Regions from separate parts of the Nocardioides aquaticus genome, predicted to be linked through region 3. Evidence: riboswitches for the same ligand, from Rfam matches in the RefSeq annotation. Region 3 holds a riboswitch; each other region holds the start of a gene.
What was found. Region 3 has a riboswitch for cobalamin ahead of cobA (uroporphyrinogen-III C-methyltransferase). Riboswitches for the same ligand answer to the same signal wherever they lie in the genome.
Positions count from the first base shown of each region.

Region 1: linked by a shared signal. The riboswitch ahead of ENKNEFLB_RS01390 (VWA domain-containing protein) and the one ahead of cobA (uroporphyrinogen-III C-methyltransferase) in region 3 are both predicted to bind cobalamin.
Region 2: linked by a shared signal. The riboswitch ahead of ENKNEFLB_RS01415 (nitrite reductase) and the one ahead of cobA (uroporphyrinogen-III C-methyltransferase) in region 3 are both predicted to bind cobalamin.

Region 1 covers NZ_CP075371.1:273,788-278,344, reverse strand. Annotated here, with positions in the region: gene cbiE (precorrin-6y C5,15-methyltransferase (decarboxylating) subunit CbiE) at 1-1,209, opposite strand, end outside; cobalamin riboswitch at 1,257-1,423, shown strand; gene ENKNEFLB_RS01390 (VWA domain-containing protein) at 1,570-3,615, shown strand; gene bluB (5,6-dimethylbenzimidazole synthase) at 3,615-4,256, shown strand; gene cobO (cob(I)yrinic acid a,c-diamide adenosyltransferase) at 4,258-4,557, shown strand, end outside.
Region 2 covers NZ_CP075371.1:280,009-284,565, reverse strand. Annotated here, with positions in the region: gene ENKNEFLB_RS01430 (NAD(P)/FAD-dependent oxidoreductase) at 1-148, shown strand, start outside; gene ENKNEFLB_RS01425 (flavin monoamine oxidase family protein) at 327-1,613, opposite strand; gene ENKNEFLB_RS01420 (sigma factor) at 1,610-1,981, opposite strand; cobalamin riboswitch at 2,101-2,240, shown strand; gene ENKNEFLB_RS01415 (nitrite reductase) at 2,313-3,242, shown strand; gene ENKNEFLB_RS01410 (precorrin-8X methylmutase) at 3,239-3,904, shown strand; gene ENKNEFLB_RS01405 (precorrin-2 C(20)-methyltransferase) at 3,901-4,557, shown strand, end outside.
Region 3 covers NZ_CP075371.1:1,662,029-1,666,585, reverse strand. Annotated here, with positions in the region: partial or broken gene ENKNEFLB_RS22865 ((2Fe-2S) ferredoxin domain-containing protein) at 47-640, opposite strand; gene cobA (uroporphyrinogen-III C-methyltransferase) at 676-1,674, opposite strand; cobalamin riboswitch at 1,799-1,943, opposite strand; one part of gene ENKNEFLB_RS08010 (IS3 family transposase) at 2,110-2,388, shown strand; one part of gene ENKNEFLB_RS08010 (IS3 family transposase) at 2,391-3,302, shown strand; gene ENKNEFLB_RS08005 (phospholipase D-like domain-containing protein) at 3,309-3,782, opposite strand; gene ENKNEFLB_RS08000 (hypothetical protein) at 3,775-4,557, opposite strand, start outside.

The sequences.
Region 1 (4,557 bases), 1.4 Mb from region 3:
GGTGACGGCCCGGGCGGGCGTCCAGCCGCGGAAGGAGCCGATCGGGGCAGCGTGCTCGACCGAGGTGCGGGTCAGCTCGCCGCCGTGGTCGGCGTGCATCCGGGCCAGCAGGGACTCGGTCTCCAGGGTGACCCCGTGCACGACCAGCCGGCTGCCGGGGCCGCGGTCGGCCAGCGCCTGGCGGCACAGGTCGAGCAGGCCGGGCGCCGTGGCGCCGCCGCCGACGAACACCGCGTCCGGGTGGGCCAGCGCGACCGGCAGGGTCGCGACGACCTCCTGGGCGCGGCCGGTGCGGACGTCGAGCGCGGGCACCCCGAGGCCCGCGGCGTTGCGCGCGATCCGGGCGGCCCGCGCGGGGTCGATCTCGACCGCGACGGCCCGGCACGTCGGGTGCGCACGCATCCACTCGACGCCGACCGAGCCGGCGCCCGCGCCGAGGTCCCACAGCAGCTGCCCGGGCTGGGGGGCGAGCCGGGCCAGGGCGGAGGCGCGCAGGTCGCGCTTCGTGAGCTGGCCGTCGTGCTCGTACGCCTCGTCCGGCAGCCCGGCGGTCCACGACCCGACCACGGGCCCGCGCAGGTCGACCGCCACCACGTTGAGCGGGGGGACGCGGGCGTCGGCGGCCGCGTCCCAGGCCGCGGCGGCGGCGTCGAGGCGCGACTCGGTCGGCGCGCCGAGGTCGCCGAGCACCGCCAGCAGCGAGGCGCCGTACCCCTGCCGGACGAGGAGCCGGGCCAGCGCGCCCGGCGTGGTCGCGTCCGAGGACAGCGCGACCACGCGGCGGCCCGGGGCGAGCTCGCGCAGGACGAGCGCGGGGTCGCGGCCCACCAGGCTGACCACCGCGGCGCTCTCGGCCGACCAGCCGAGCCGTCCCCGGGCCAGCGCGACCGACGACAGGCCGGGGTGGACCTCCACGGCGTCGGCGCCGAGCAGGTCGACCAGCGTGGTGCCGACGCCGGACAGCAGCGGGTCGCCGGTGGCCAGGGCGACCACCCGTCGCCCGGCGTGCTCGGCCAGCAGGGACGGCAGGCCCGCGCGCAGCGGCACCGGCCACGGCACGCGGTGCTGACCGGGCCGCGGTTCCAGCAGCGCCAGGTGGCGGGCCCCGCCCAGCACCACCTCCGCGTCGTCGACGAGCGACCGCAGGCGCGCCGGGACGCCCGGCCACCCGTCGGCGCCGATCCCCACGACCGTGATCCTCGCCCTCATGGGCGCCGACCCTAGGGCGTGCCTCCGGAGGGCCGGACTGCGCTAGCGTGGCGGCTCAGCCACGAGGTGCCCCGACGCCCCGGTCACGACCGGACGCCGAGGGGAGAATCTGGGAAGCCGGTGAGAGTCCGGCACAGGCCCGCTGCGGTGACCTGGACGCGCGATCCGGCGTGCTCGAGGAAGTCCGAAGACCGGCCTCGAGGCGCCCATCCGATGGCGGACGAGCGGGAGCCTCCCATGCCAGCGCACTACCCCTTCTCTGCCGTCGTGCCCGCGGGCGACCTCGGCGACATCAGCGGCGACACCAGCGGCGACAGCGGCACCGGCGAGACCGGCGCCCGGCCGGGCGACCTGGACCCGATGGCGCTCGCCCTGGTGCTGACCACGATCAGCCCCGCCATCGGCGGCGTGCTGGTCCGCGGCGAGAAGGGCACCGCGAAGTCGACGATCGTGCGCGCCCTCGCCGCGGTGCTGCCGCCGGTCGAGGTCGTGGCCGGGGACCGGTTCTCCTCCGACCCCGCCGACCGCGGCCGGGAGACCGCGTCGCCGGACGGCCCGTTCGCCTCCGACGCGGCGGTGGAGAGCCGGCCCGTACGCCTCGTCGAGCTGCCCGTCGGTGCGACCGAGGACCGGGTGCTCGGCTCGCTGCACCTGGAGCGGGCGCTGAGCCAGGGCACGGCGGAGTACGAGCCCGGCCTGCTGGCCCGTGCGCACCGCGGCATCCTCTACGTCGACGAGGTCAACCTGCTGCACGACCACCTCGTCGACCTGCTCCTCGACGCGGCGGCGATGGGCCGCGCGACCGTCGAGCGGGACGGGGTGTCGGTCTCGCACGCGGCCCGCTTCGTGCTGGTCGGGACGATGAACCCCGAGGAGGGCGAGCTGCGCCCGCAGCTGCTCGACCGGTTCGGCCTGACCGCCGAGGTCGCCGCCCCCCGCGACCCGGCCCGACGGGTCGAGGTGGTCCGTCGGCGGATGGCCTACGACGCCGACCCGGACGCCTTCGCAGCGGCCTGGGCGCCGGACGAGGAGGCGCTGCGGGCGCGCGTCGCGGCCGCGCAGGCCCTGGTCGGCGACGTCGTCGTCGGCGACGGGGCCCTGCTGCGGATCGCCGAGCTCTGCGCGGCGCTCGACGTCGACGGGATGCGCGCCGACATCGTCACCGCGCGCACCGCCGCCGCGCACGCCGCCTGGCACGGCCGGCGCTTCGTGACGACCGAGGACATCCGCGCCGCGGCCCGCCTCTCCCTGCCGCACCGCCGCCGGCGCAACCCCTTCGACGCCCCCGGCCTCGAGGAGGACCTGCTGGACGACCTGCTGCCCGACGACCCCGACGAGCCCGACCCCGAGCCGCCCGGTGGCGGGGACGGTGGCGGGGACGGTGGCGGGGACGACGGCGGGACGTCAGACGCTCCGGACACCTCCCCGGACGGAGCGCATGACGCTGCGCCGGACCCAGGACCGGACCCGGGACCGGCGGACGGCGGGACGTCAGACGCTCCGGACAACCACCTGGACGGAACGCATGACGCAGGACCGGACCCCGCACCGGACCCCGCTCCCGCTCCCCCGCCCGGCGGGACCTCCACCGTCGGTGCGGGACAGGCGTACCGCGCCCGACTGCTGGCCGTCCGCGGCACCGGCGAGGGCGAGGCCGGGCGGCGCAGCCGGGCGGTGACGTCGACCGGACGCCGTACGGGCTCCCGACCCGGCCGCCAGGGCGCGGTGCACCTCGGCGAGACCGTACGGGCCGCCGCGCCGCACCAGGTCGCCCGCGGCCGGGTGCCCGGGACGGGCGGGCGGGTGCTGCTGCGCCCGGACGACCTGCGGGTGGCGGTGCGCGAGGGCCGGGAGTCGAACCTCGTCCTGTTCTGCGTCGACGCGTCCGGCTCGATGGCGGCCCGGCGGCGGATGGAGGAGGTCAAGGCGGCGATCCTGTCGCTGCTGCTCGACGCCTACCGCCGCCGCGACAAGGTCGGGCTGGTCACCTTCCGCGGCACGGGCGCCGAGCTGACGCTGCCACCGACCCGCTCGGTCGACGTCGCCGCGGCGCGCCTCGAGGTGCTGCCCGCCGGCGGGCGTACGCCCCTGGCCGAGGGCCTGCTCGAGGCCGCCCGCTGCCTGGAGGTGGAGCGGGTCCGCGACCCGCGCCGGCGCCCGCTGCTGGTTGTGGTGACCGACGGCCGCGCCACCTCCGGGGCCGACGCCGTCGACCGGTCGCGGAGCGCCGCCGACCTGCTCGCCGCCGCCGGCGTCGGGAGCGTGGTGGTGGACTGCGAGTCCGGGCCGATGCGGATGGGCCTGGCGCGCCGGCTGGCCGAGCACCTCGGCGCCGAGCACGTGCCGGTCGGCGAGGTGAGCGCGGACGCGCTGGCCGCCGTAGCCCGTCCGGCCGGTGCCGCCTGATGGACCTCTACGAGGCTGTCGCGCGTCGGCGGGACGTCCGGGCCGAGTTCAGCGGGGAGCCGCTGGACGACGCCGTGCTCGAGCGGGTGCTCGGCGCGGCGCACCGGGCCCCGAGCGTCGGGATGAGCCAGCCGTGGGACTTCGTGCTCGTCCGCGACCCCGGCACGCTCGGGGCGTTCGCCCAGCACGTGGCGGGCGAGCGGGAGGCGTACGCCGCCGACCTGCCGCCCGACCGCGCCGCCACCTTCGCGGCCATCAAGGTCGAGGGCGTCCGCGAGGCCGGCCTCGGCGTCGTCGTCACGCACGACCAGTCCCGCGGCGGGCCGCAGGTGCTCGGCCGGCGCACCATCGCCGACACCGGGCTCTACTCCACCTGCCTGGCCATCCAGAACCTCTGGCTGGCCGCGACCGCCGAGGGCGTCGGGGTGGGCTGGGTGTCGTTCTTCCGGGAGGAGTGGCTGGCCGAACGGCTCGCGCTGCCCCCGGGCGTACGGCCGGTCGCCTGGCTCTGCGTCGGCCCGGTCACCGGGCTGCAGGAGGTCCCCGACCTCGAGCGGCACCGCTGGCGCTCCCGGCGCCCGCTGGCCGACGCCGTGCACCACGAGACCTACCGCCGCACCCCGGCCGAGAGCAGGAGCTGACATGCCGCAGGGCACCCCGAGCACCGTCCCCGACGACGGCCTGACCACCGCCCAGCGCCGGCACCTGCCGCTGCTGATGGTCCACACCGGTGACGGCAAGGGGAAGTCGACCGCCGCCTTCGGCCTGGCCATGCGGGCCTGGAACCAGGGCTGGGACGTCGGCGTCTTCCAGTTCGTGAAGTCGGCCAAGTGGCGCATCGGCGAGCAGACCGTGCTGGAGCGGCTCGGCGAGCTGCACGCGCAGACCGGCGAGGGAGGACCGGTCGAGTGGCACAAGATGGGGTCCGGCTGGTCCTGGTCG
Region 2 (4,557 bases), 1.4 Mb from region 3:
CCCGACCGGCGAGCGCGACGACCCGTACCTGCTGACGGAGTCGGGCCTCGGCGTCTGTGGCGACGGCTGGGGCGGCCCGCCGAAGGTCGAGACCGCCTGGACCTCCGGGCGCGACCTCGGCCGGGCGCTGGCGGCGCGGCTCGGCTGACCCCGGGCTGCCGGGCCGCGGGTGCGGCCGCGGGTGCGGGTGCGGGTGCCAGCCAGCTGTAACGCTGTGTTACTTCGTCTGGTCCAGCGTCGTGACGCCGCACCAGACGAAGTAACACAGCGTTACAGCGGCGGCTCGGTGCGGCGGGGCGGCGGCTCGGGGCGGCGGGGCGGCGGGGCTAGCGGGCGAGCGCGGCGGCGACGTCGAGCGCGGCCCGCTGGCCGCTGACCAGCGCGCCCTGGATCGAGGCGGTGTCGCGGTGGTCGCCGCAGACGACCAGGTGGTCGCGGAGGCGGACGGGACGACGCAGCGCCAGCGGCGCCGGCTGGGCCGGGAGCGCGTGCGGCACCTCGTGGCGGTGCAGCAGCCGCCAGCCGCGAGGGTCGGCGCCGAGCAGCTCGCCGGCGTGCCGGCGGACGTCGTCCTCGGTCGGCACCGGCCGGTCCGGCCCGAGCAGGGCCGAGGCCTGGACCAGGTGCTGCCCCGCCGGGGCGTACGACGGCGCCGGGTTGCTGACCACCGCGGTGTTGACCAGCGGACCGGACGGGCGGGAGCGTCCGTCGACGAACAGCAGGTGGGAGTCCGTCGGGGCCTCGTCGGCGGCGAACCACGAGGTCACGACGCCCTTGGTACGCGGCGTCGGCTCCGCGTCGGGGCCGGTCAGCGCACCGGCGTCCTGGCCGGCGACGGCCACCACCACCTGGCGGGCGCGCAGCGTCGTGCCGCCGGCGTGCACGACCGCGCCCCCGGCGACGGTCTCGACGGAGTCCACGGCGGTGCCGAGCCTCACCCGGTCGCCGAGCCTCCCGGCCAGCTGCGCGGGCAACGCCTGCATCCCGTGCTCGGGCAGGGCGGGGGTGCCGGCCAGGAAGGTGGCGGTGAGCAGCAGGGCGTAGGCCTGCGAGGTCGAGCCGTCGTCCTCCAGCACCACCCCGGCGAAGAACGAGTCGAGCGTGGCGCGCAGCAGCCCGTCGACCCCGGCGCGGTCGAGCGCCTCGCGGCGGCTCACGTCGCGCCGCGGCGAGGCCGTGGTCAGGCTCGTGGCCAGGCGGCGGCCGGGCCGGGCGCGCAGCAGCGGGGCGGCCCAGCGGGCGGCCGCGAGCACCTCGCGCGGGCGCGGGAGGACCGCCCGCACCGAGGGCAGCAGCAGCGCGGGCGCGGCCAGCGGGTTGCCGAGGCGGACCAGCCCGTCGTCGTTCCGGGCGGCCACGCCGGCGGCGAACGGCTGCAGGCCGAGGGCGTCCACGTCGACCCAGCGGCGCACCGCGCGGTACGCCGGGTTGAGCAGTTGGAAGCCGCGGTCGAGGGCGAACCCGTCGACGTGGTCGGTGCGGATCCGACCGCCGACGGCGTCGTCGCGCTCGAGGACCACGACGTCGTGGCCCCGGTCGACCAGGGCCCGGGCGCAGCGCAGGCCCGCGAGGCCCGCGCCGACCACCACGACGTCGGTGTCGTTCTCGCTCACGCGGCCTGCCCGTCCCAGGGACCGGGGTCGCGGCGGGGTCCGGTGCGGGCCACCGCGGAGGTCACGGCCAGCACCCAGGTCAGGGGGCGGTGCTCCGTGGGGCGGTAGGTCGACGCGCTGCGCCAGACCTCGGCGTAGGTCTCGCGCACGACCTGGTGCGCCCACGCCTCGTCGCCGCGGCCCTTGAGCCGCGCGAGGCGCCAGACCTGGTCGACGGTGGCGTCGTACAGGTCCTCGAAGGCCTCCTGCCGGCCGGCGGCGGTGCACTCCAGGCAGCCCGGACGGCGCTCGGCGGCCGGTCGGGGGGCGGTCAGGGGCCGCGGCCCCGTCCGCCGGCCCGTCCGCTGCCCGACGTAGTCGTCGCACATGGGGCCAGTGTGGGGGGCGCCTGGTGAGGACGACCCACCCGCGCGCGTGTGACCAGACCAGTGGACGACGCTTGCTAGGTTGGCCGCGCCAGTCACGCCCCCCGGTCCGCCGGGAGGCCAGGGAACCCGGTGCGAGGCCGGGACTGACGCGCAGCGGTATGGGTGACGGACGGGGCTCCTGTCGAGAGGCAGGCCACTGGACCAGCGGCATCGGTCCGGGAAGGTGCTCCGCGCCGGGCGATCCCGAGTCCGAAGACCTGCTGGCCCCGGCGACGCCCGTCGTCCGGTCCACGCAGGCTCCGCGCACGAGCCTCCGACCACCGAGGTGACCGTGCCCCACCCACCCCTCGTCCGCTCGCGGCCCGGTCCCGACGGCCGGGACGCCGCCGCGGACCGCTGTCCCGGTGTCGCCCGGCCCTGGCCCGCCGAGGACGGCCTGCTGGTCCGGCTCCGGCTCCCCGGCGGCCGGGTCGCCGCCCGGGCCCTGGCCTCGCTCTCCGGGGTCGCCCGTACCCACGGCGACGGCGACCTCCACCTGACCGGTCGCGCCAACCTCCAGCTGCGTGCCCTGCCGGCCGACCCGGCCACGACGGGCGCCGTACGGCCCGACGTCGCCGCGGCCCTCGCCGGCACCGGCCTGCTGCCGTCGCCCAGCCACGAGCTGGTCCGCAACCTGATGGCCTCGCCGCAGACCGGGCTGGACACCGGCCGACCGGGCGGCGGCCGCGCCGACCTGCGCCCGGTCGTGGACGCCCTCGACGCGGCGCTGCTGGCCGAGCCCGCCGCCGCCGACCTCTCCGGACGGTTCCTGCTCGTGCTCGACGACGGCCGCGGCGACCTGGTCGACCGCCCGTGCGACCTGGGGGTGGTGGCCCTCGACGACGGGACCGCCCAGCTGCGCGTCGGGACGGCCTGGGGCGACGTGGTGGCGCTCCCCGACGTGCCCGACGCCCTGCTCGCCCTGGTCCGTCGCTTCCTGGACGCCCGCCCCGACCCGGCCGCCGCCTGGCACGTCGCCGAGCTCGACGGTCCCCTGGCGCCCGCCCGGGAGCCCGACGACTGCGTCCCGGCCCCGACCGCGCGACCGGCGTACGGCCCGCTGGTCGGCGGTGAGCACGTCGCGGCCCCCGACGGCGTGCTCGGCCCCGACCTGGTCGACGACCTCGTCGCCCGGGACCCCGACGGCACGCTGGTCGTGACGCCGTGGCGCGGGGTGCTGGTGCCGGACCCGGCCCCGCACGAGGGGGGAGGTGCGCGATGACCCCGCTGTCCCGGCCGCCGCAGCGGTACGCCTACGTCGACCACGGCCCGGAGATCTACGTCGACTCCTTCGCGACCATCCGCCGCGAGAGCGACCTGTCCCGGGTGCCGGGCGACGCCGAGCGGCTCGCGGTGCGGATGATCCACGGCACCGGCCAGGTCGACCTGGTCGACGACCTCGTGGTCCACCCGCGCCTGGTCCCGGCGGCGCGCACCGCGCTGGCCGCCGGCGCGCCGATCCTCTGCGACGCCCGGATGGTGGCCACCGGCATCACCGCCTCGCGCCTGCCGGCGGGCAACGACGTCCACTGCTACCTGCCCGACCGCCGCGTCCCGGGCCTGGCCGCGGCCTGGGGCACCACCCGCTCGGCCGCGGCCGTCTCCCTGTGGGCCGACCACCTCGACGGCGCGGTCGTCGCGATCGGCAACGCCCCGACCGCGCTGTTCCACCTGCTCGAGATGCTGCTCGACGGCGCCCCGCGCCCGGCCGCCGTGATCGGCTGCCCGGTCGGCTTCATCGGGGCCGCGGAGTCCAAGGACGCCCTGGCCTCGTTCGCCGCCGACCACGGCATCGACGTGCCGTTCGTGACCGTCCGCGGGCGGCGCGGCGGGTCCGCGATGACGGCCTCGGCCCTCAACGCGCTGGCCCAGGAGGAGGAGTGACCGCGCCGGGAAGGTTCGCCGGGGTCGGCCTCGGCCCCGGCGACCCCGAGCTGGTGACCCTCAAGGCGGCCCGGCTGATCGCCGCGGCCGACGTGGTGGCCTACCACGCCGGCGTCGGCAAGGAGTCGAACGCGCGGCGCACCGCGGCCGACCTCATCCCGGCCGGGGCGCTCGAGGAGGAGCTCCGCTACCCCGTCACCACCGGCGGCACCGACCACCCGGGCGGCTACGCCGGCGCGATGGCCGACTTCTACGCCGAGGCCGCCGAGCGGCTGGCCGCCCACCTCGCCGCCGGGCGGGACGTGGTCCTGCTCGCCGAGGGCGACCCGCTCTTCTACGGCTCCTTCATGCACATGCACGACCGGCTCGCGCACCGCTTCGAGACCCAGATCGTGCCGGGGGTGCCAGCCTTCGCCGCCGCCGCGGCGGCCGCCGCGACCCCGCTGGTGCGCCAGACCGACGTGCTCACGGTGCTGCCCGGGACCCTGCCCGAGCCCGAGCTGGCCCGCCGCCTGGCCGACAGCGACGGCGCGGTGGTGATGAAGCTGGGCCGCACCTTCCCGGCCGTGCGCCGGGCGCTGGCCGCCGCGGGCCGCCTCGACGACGCGGTCTACGTCGAACGGGCCTCGATGCCCGGGGAGCGCCGGCTGCCG
Region 3 (4,557 bases):
GTGCGGACTCCACGGGACGCCTACCAACGAGGTGCTCCGCGACGATCTGCCGGGCGACGTCGGGATCGACGTCGCCGTACCAGACGTCGTCGGGCTGGACGCTGACGACCGGCGCGTGGTTGCAGGGGAACTGGCAGCCGGTGTGGGTGATGAGTACGTCGTCGTCCGACTGGCCCAGCCGCATCAGCTCGAGGATCACGGCCTCGGCGGTCCGGTCGGACCCCATCGCCGTGCAGCGGGGACCGCGACAGACCAGCACCTGGTGGCGGTGCCCGGGCACGTCCTCCCAAGCTGCGGACTCGAGGCCTGCCTCGGCGCCCGTCACCTCACGCCGTACGGCAAGCACCTGGCGCACCTGGTCGACCCCGTCGGCGAGCCGGGTGGCGACCTCGACGATGGGCCTCTGCTCCGCTCGCTCGCGCCACCAGTGCGCGGCGATGCGGCGCAGCCAGGAGACCGCGGGCGCGAGCGCGCCGAGGCTGACGCCCACGAGGACGATCCGCTGTGCACCCAGGTCAGCGAGCCGTGTCAGCTCCGCGGAGAGCGACGGGTCTCCCAGCTGCAGGAAGGCGACCGTGGCGTCATGCTCGTGGGCGACCTCGTGCAGCAGGTTGTGCGCCTGCACCTCGCGCGCCGACATGCCCACGAGCACGACGGGCGCGGTCACATCGTCGTTCATGGCGACCCCGTCCTTCGCAGCGAGACCACCTGGCCGATGACAACGACCGCCGGGGCTCGGATCCCGGCGTCGTGGGCAACTTCGGCGATCGAGGCGAGAGACGCGGTGATGACTCGTTGGTGGAGGTGGGTGCCGTCGGCGATCACGGCCGCAGGGGTCGCCGCGTCCATGCCCACCGCGCACAGCTCGGCGGTGATCGCATCCAGCGTGCCCACTCCCATCAGGAACACCAGCGTGGTCCCGCAGCGGGCAAGCGCTGCGTAGTCCAAGCTCGACTCCGGATGGCCAGGTGGAACATGGCCAGACACGACCGTGAACCCCTGCGTCAGGCCGCGGTGCGTCACCGGGATACCGGCGGCCCCCGGCACCGCGATGCTCGAGGTGACCCCGGGGATCACCCGGGCCGGAACGCCGGCCTCGCGACACGCCTCCAGCTCTTCGTGGCCACGACCGAAGACAAAGGAGTCCCCGCCCTTGAGGCGGACCACTTGCTGGCCCGCGAGCGCCCGGTCAACCAGGATGCGATTGATCTCCTCTTGACTGGTGAACCGTCCGAAGGGGATCTTGGCCACGTCGACGATCTCCGCGTCCGGCCGGGCCCAGGTCAGGGCTTCCCACGGAGCGAGCCGGTCGATCACCACCACATCTGCCTTGGCGATGGCCTCGCGTCCCGCGAGCGTCATCAGGTCGACGGCCCCCGGTCCCCCGCCGACCAGAGTCACTTGCCCCTGGGCGCCTTTCTCGTCCAGTCCGGCCGGCCGCGGCTGGGAGCGGAGGCGGGGCCGCAGCGTCAGGTCCGCAGACACCACCTCCTCCAACGTCGCCTCGTGTCTGACCCAGGTGATCAGGCACCGGGTGGCGAGGTCCTCCACGTAGGCGCAGGCCCGGGTGGCGTGCACGGTCACGTGCGCTCCGGCACTGAGCAGCCGCGCCACGTCCACGGCCGCGTGCTCGTCACCACCGAGCACCAATGCTTTCGCACCCACCACGTCCATTTGGAGTGGGTGGTCCGCCACACGAGCGGATCCGGGCTCAGTGGTGTTACGGGTGGTTTCTTCCTGCGCTGGCATTTGGGCCTCCCGCTCACTCTGCCTGGCTTGAGCACGCCCGCGGGTTGCTGGCGCATGCGGTCGTGAGGCCGGCCTTCGGACTTCCTGGATCAATGTCCAGGTCACCGCAGCGGGTCCCGTGCCGGATTCTCACCAGCTTCCCGATTCTCCCCAGCCCGTAGAGATTGTTAGGCACCTCACGCCGTTCGCACAAACCCTAGATGCCGCCGACCTGGAGATGGCCGACGGCCCGCATGCTGTCGGGTAGCCCGCAACCGGCAGGTCCATTCCGGAGATGTCGGCGTGGGCTTGGTGGGTCTGCCCAGACTTTGGTTGACACCTGACCTGTGAGGATCCGTCCTCGCTGGAAGGATGTCGACCATGGCGAAGGCATACCCGAAGGAGTTCCGCGACGATGTCGTGGCAGTGGCCCGTAAGGGTCAGGCTCCGTTGTCCCAGATCGCGAAGGACTTCGGGATCTCTGAAGGCACGCTGTCGAACTGGCTCAAGCGTGCTGATGTCCAGGACGGTCACCGTCCCGGCCTCACCGACGCTGAGCGTGTCGAGCTGCGTGAGACCAAGAAGCGGATCCGGCTGCTGGAGCAGGAGAACGAGGTCCTGCGCCGGGCAGCTGCCTATCTGTCGCAGGCGAACCTGCCGGGAAAATAGTCTTCCCGCTCGTCCGTGAGATGGCCGCGACCGGTGCCCGCATCAGGGTGCCGGTCGCGGTGGCGTGCAGGGTCCTGGGGCTGTCGCCCCAGGGGTACTACAAGTGGCTCAAAGACCCGGTGTCCCAACGGGACTGGGATGACGCACACGTCATCGACGTCGTGCTGGGCATCCACGCCGATGACCCCACCCTGGGCTACCGGTTCGTCGCCGACGAGCTTGCCGACGTCGGCATCACCGCCAGCGAGAACCGGGTGTGGCGACTGTGCTCAACCGCAGGGGTCTTCGCCTCCCACCACCGTCGTCGGGGTAAGGCCGGCAAGCCCGGTCCGGCTGTCCATGACGACCTGCTCGCGAGCGTCGATGAGGAGGGCCGGGTGAGCCACGACTTCGTGGGGGCGACCTCCGGCCCGAACCAGGTCTGGCTCACCGACATCTCCGAGCACCCCACCAGGGAGGGGAAGCTCTACCTGTGTGCGGTCAAGGACTGCTACTCCAACAAGATCGTCGGCTACTCCATCGACTCACGGATGAAGTCCGGACTCGCTGCCGCCGCGCTGCGCAACGCGATCGCCCTGCGCTCACCGGAGGGAACCATCGTGCACAGCGACCGAGGATCTCAATTCCGTTCCAAGAAGGTGGTTCGCCTGCTGAAGAACAACGGGCTGCGCGGCTCGATGGGCCGAGTCGGATCGAGCAGTGACAACGCAGCCATGGAGAGCTTCTTCTCGCTGCTGCAGAAGAACGTCCTCGACACCCGCCGCTGGGACAGCCGCGAAGAACTGCGCCTCGCGATCGTCAGCTGGATCGAAACGAAGTACAACCGCCGCCGTCGCCAACGAGCCCTCGGCAAGCTCACCCCGATCGAGTTTGAGATGATCTACGCAGCCGCAGACGCGGCCTGAGAACCATCAACCCCGAGTGTCAACCAAACCTGGGGCAGTCCCGAAGGCCCGACCAGCGACGAACTCCGAGAGATGTCTTGGGTCCTCGGAGTGGTACCGGAAAACGCTCCAGAGCTCGCCAGGAGAGGCGTAGCCAGAATGGCCGAGGTTGCCCGAGCCAATGACGAGCAATCCTTCGCGCGCGGCCGTTAGCAGAATCACCTTGGCGTGGGCTGAGCCGGGATGGCGGATCGCCGCCGCAACGTAGGTTCGGTTGGCCCGACGCAAGCGCTGTCCCGTCTCGACGGCTTCGGCGAACTTCTCATTCAGGCGTTCGTCGTCGGCCAGAATGATTCGGAGCGGCACCGCAGCGAGTTGACTGAGCAGGTGCGCTTCAAAGAACCCCAGGTCCGCACCGAAGGTCAGGATCAGGGCACTTGACCATTGCCCCTGCAGGAGCTCGGGGAGGACGAGATCCGCTGAGGGTGCAAGCTCAGGCACGTTCCCCACCGGACTGAATCTCGAACGCGGCCAAGGCTTCCTCGAGCGCCCCTGCTGGGAGGTCGCCTTGGCGCAACAGCTCCCGGCCCACCGGCGTTAGTTTCCGCGAGGACTCTCGCATCGAACTGACAAATCCGAGCTCGTGGACGGTGGTGCTGAGAGCGACGAAGCGGCTGTCGTTGAACTCGGCTGGTGCCTCTCGCATGAAGAACTGCAGCTGCGTACCAATCCTCCGGACGCGGAAGGTGTCTTCAGGGAGCTTTGCCGTTGCTACGCGCTCATGCTGGATGATGACGAAGTTGGTGATGATCCATCGAGCCAGCAGGGACAGCGTTTCGCCGGCCAGTACCTTGCGGTGAAGTTGCTGAAAGAACTGCAGCATGCCTACCCGCAGCGAATCCCCGCTGCTGAGAAGGTCCCAATCCGCTTCCATCTCGCTGACCCGGGCCGGAGTGCCGAGTCGCCTGTAGAGCAGCAGGATGATGGCGATCATCGCCACGACGGTCTCGGAGTCGTCGACCCTACTTCGGCACCAGTCGTACAAGGCGTGCTCGTCGGCATCCATGTTGCGCATCCAGACTGCGTTGGGTCCGGGGCTAACGTCGACATGTTCAGTCAGGATGTCGGCGAACCGCGCGGCCGTCGTCGATGACCGCACCGTGCTGCGACTTAGCTTTGTCTCTCTAACGAACTCGCTCGTATCTAATGCTTCGTCGACGAGCTCCCAAAGCCGATCTATCGGAACCAGGCTGAGGCCGTCGTCAGATTCTTCAAG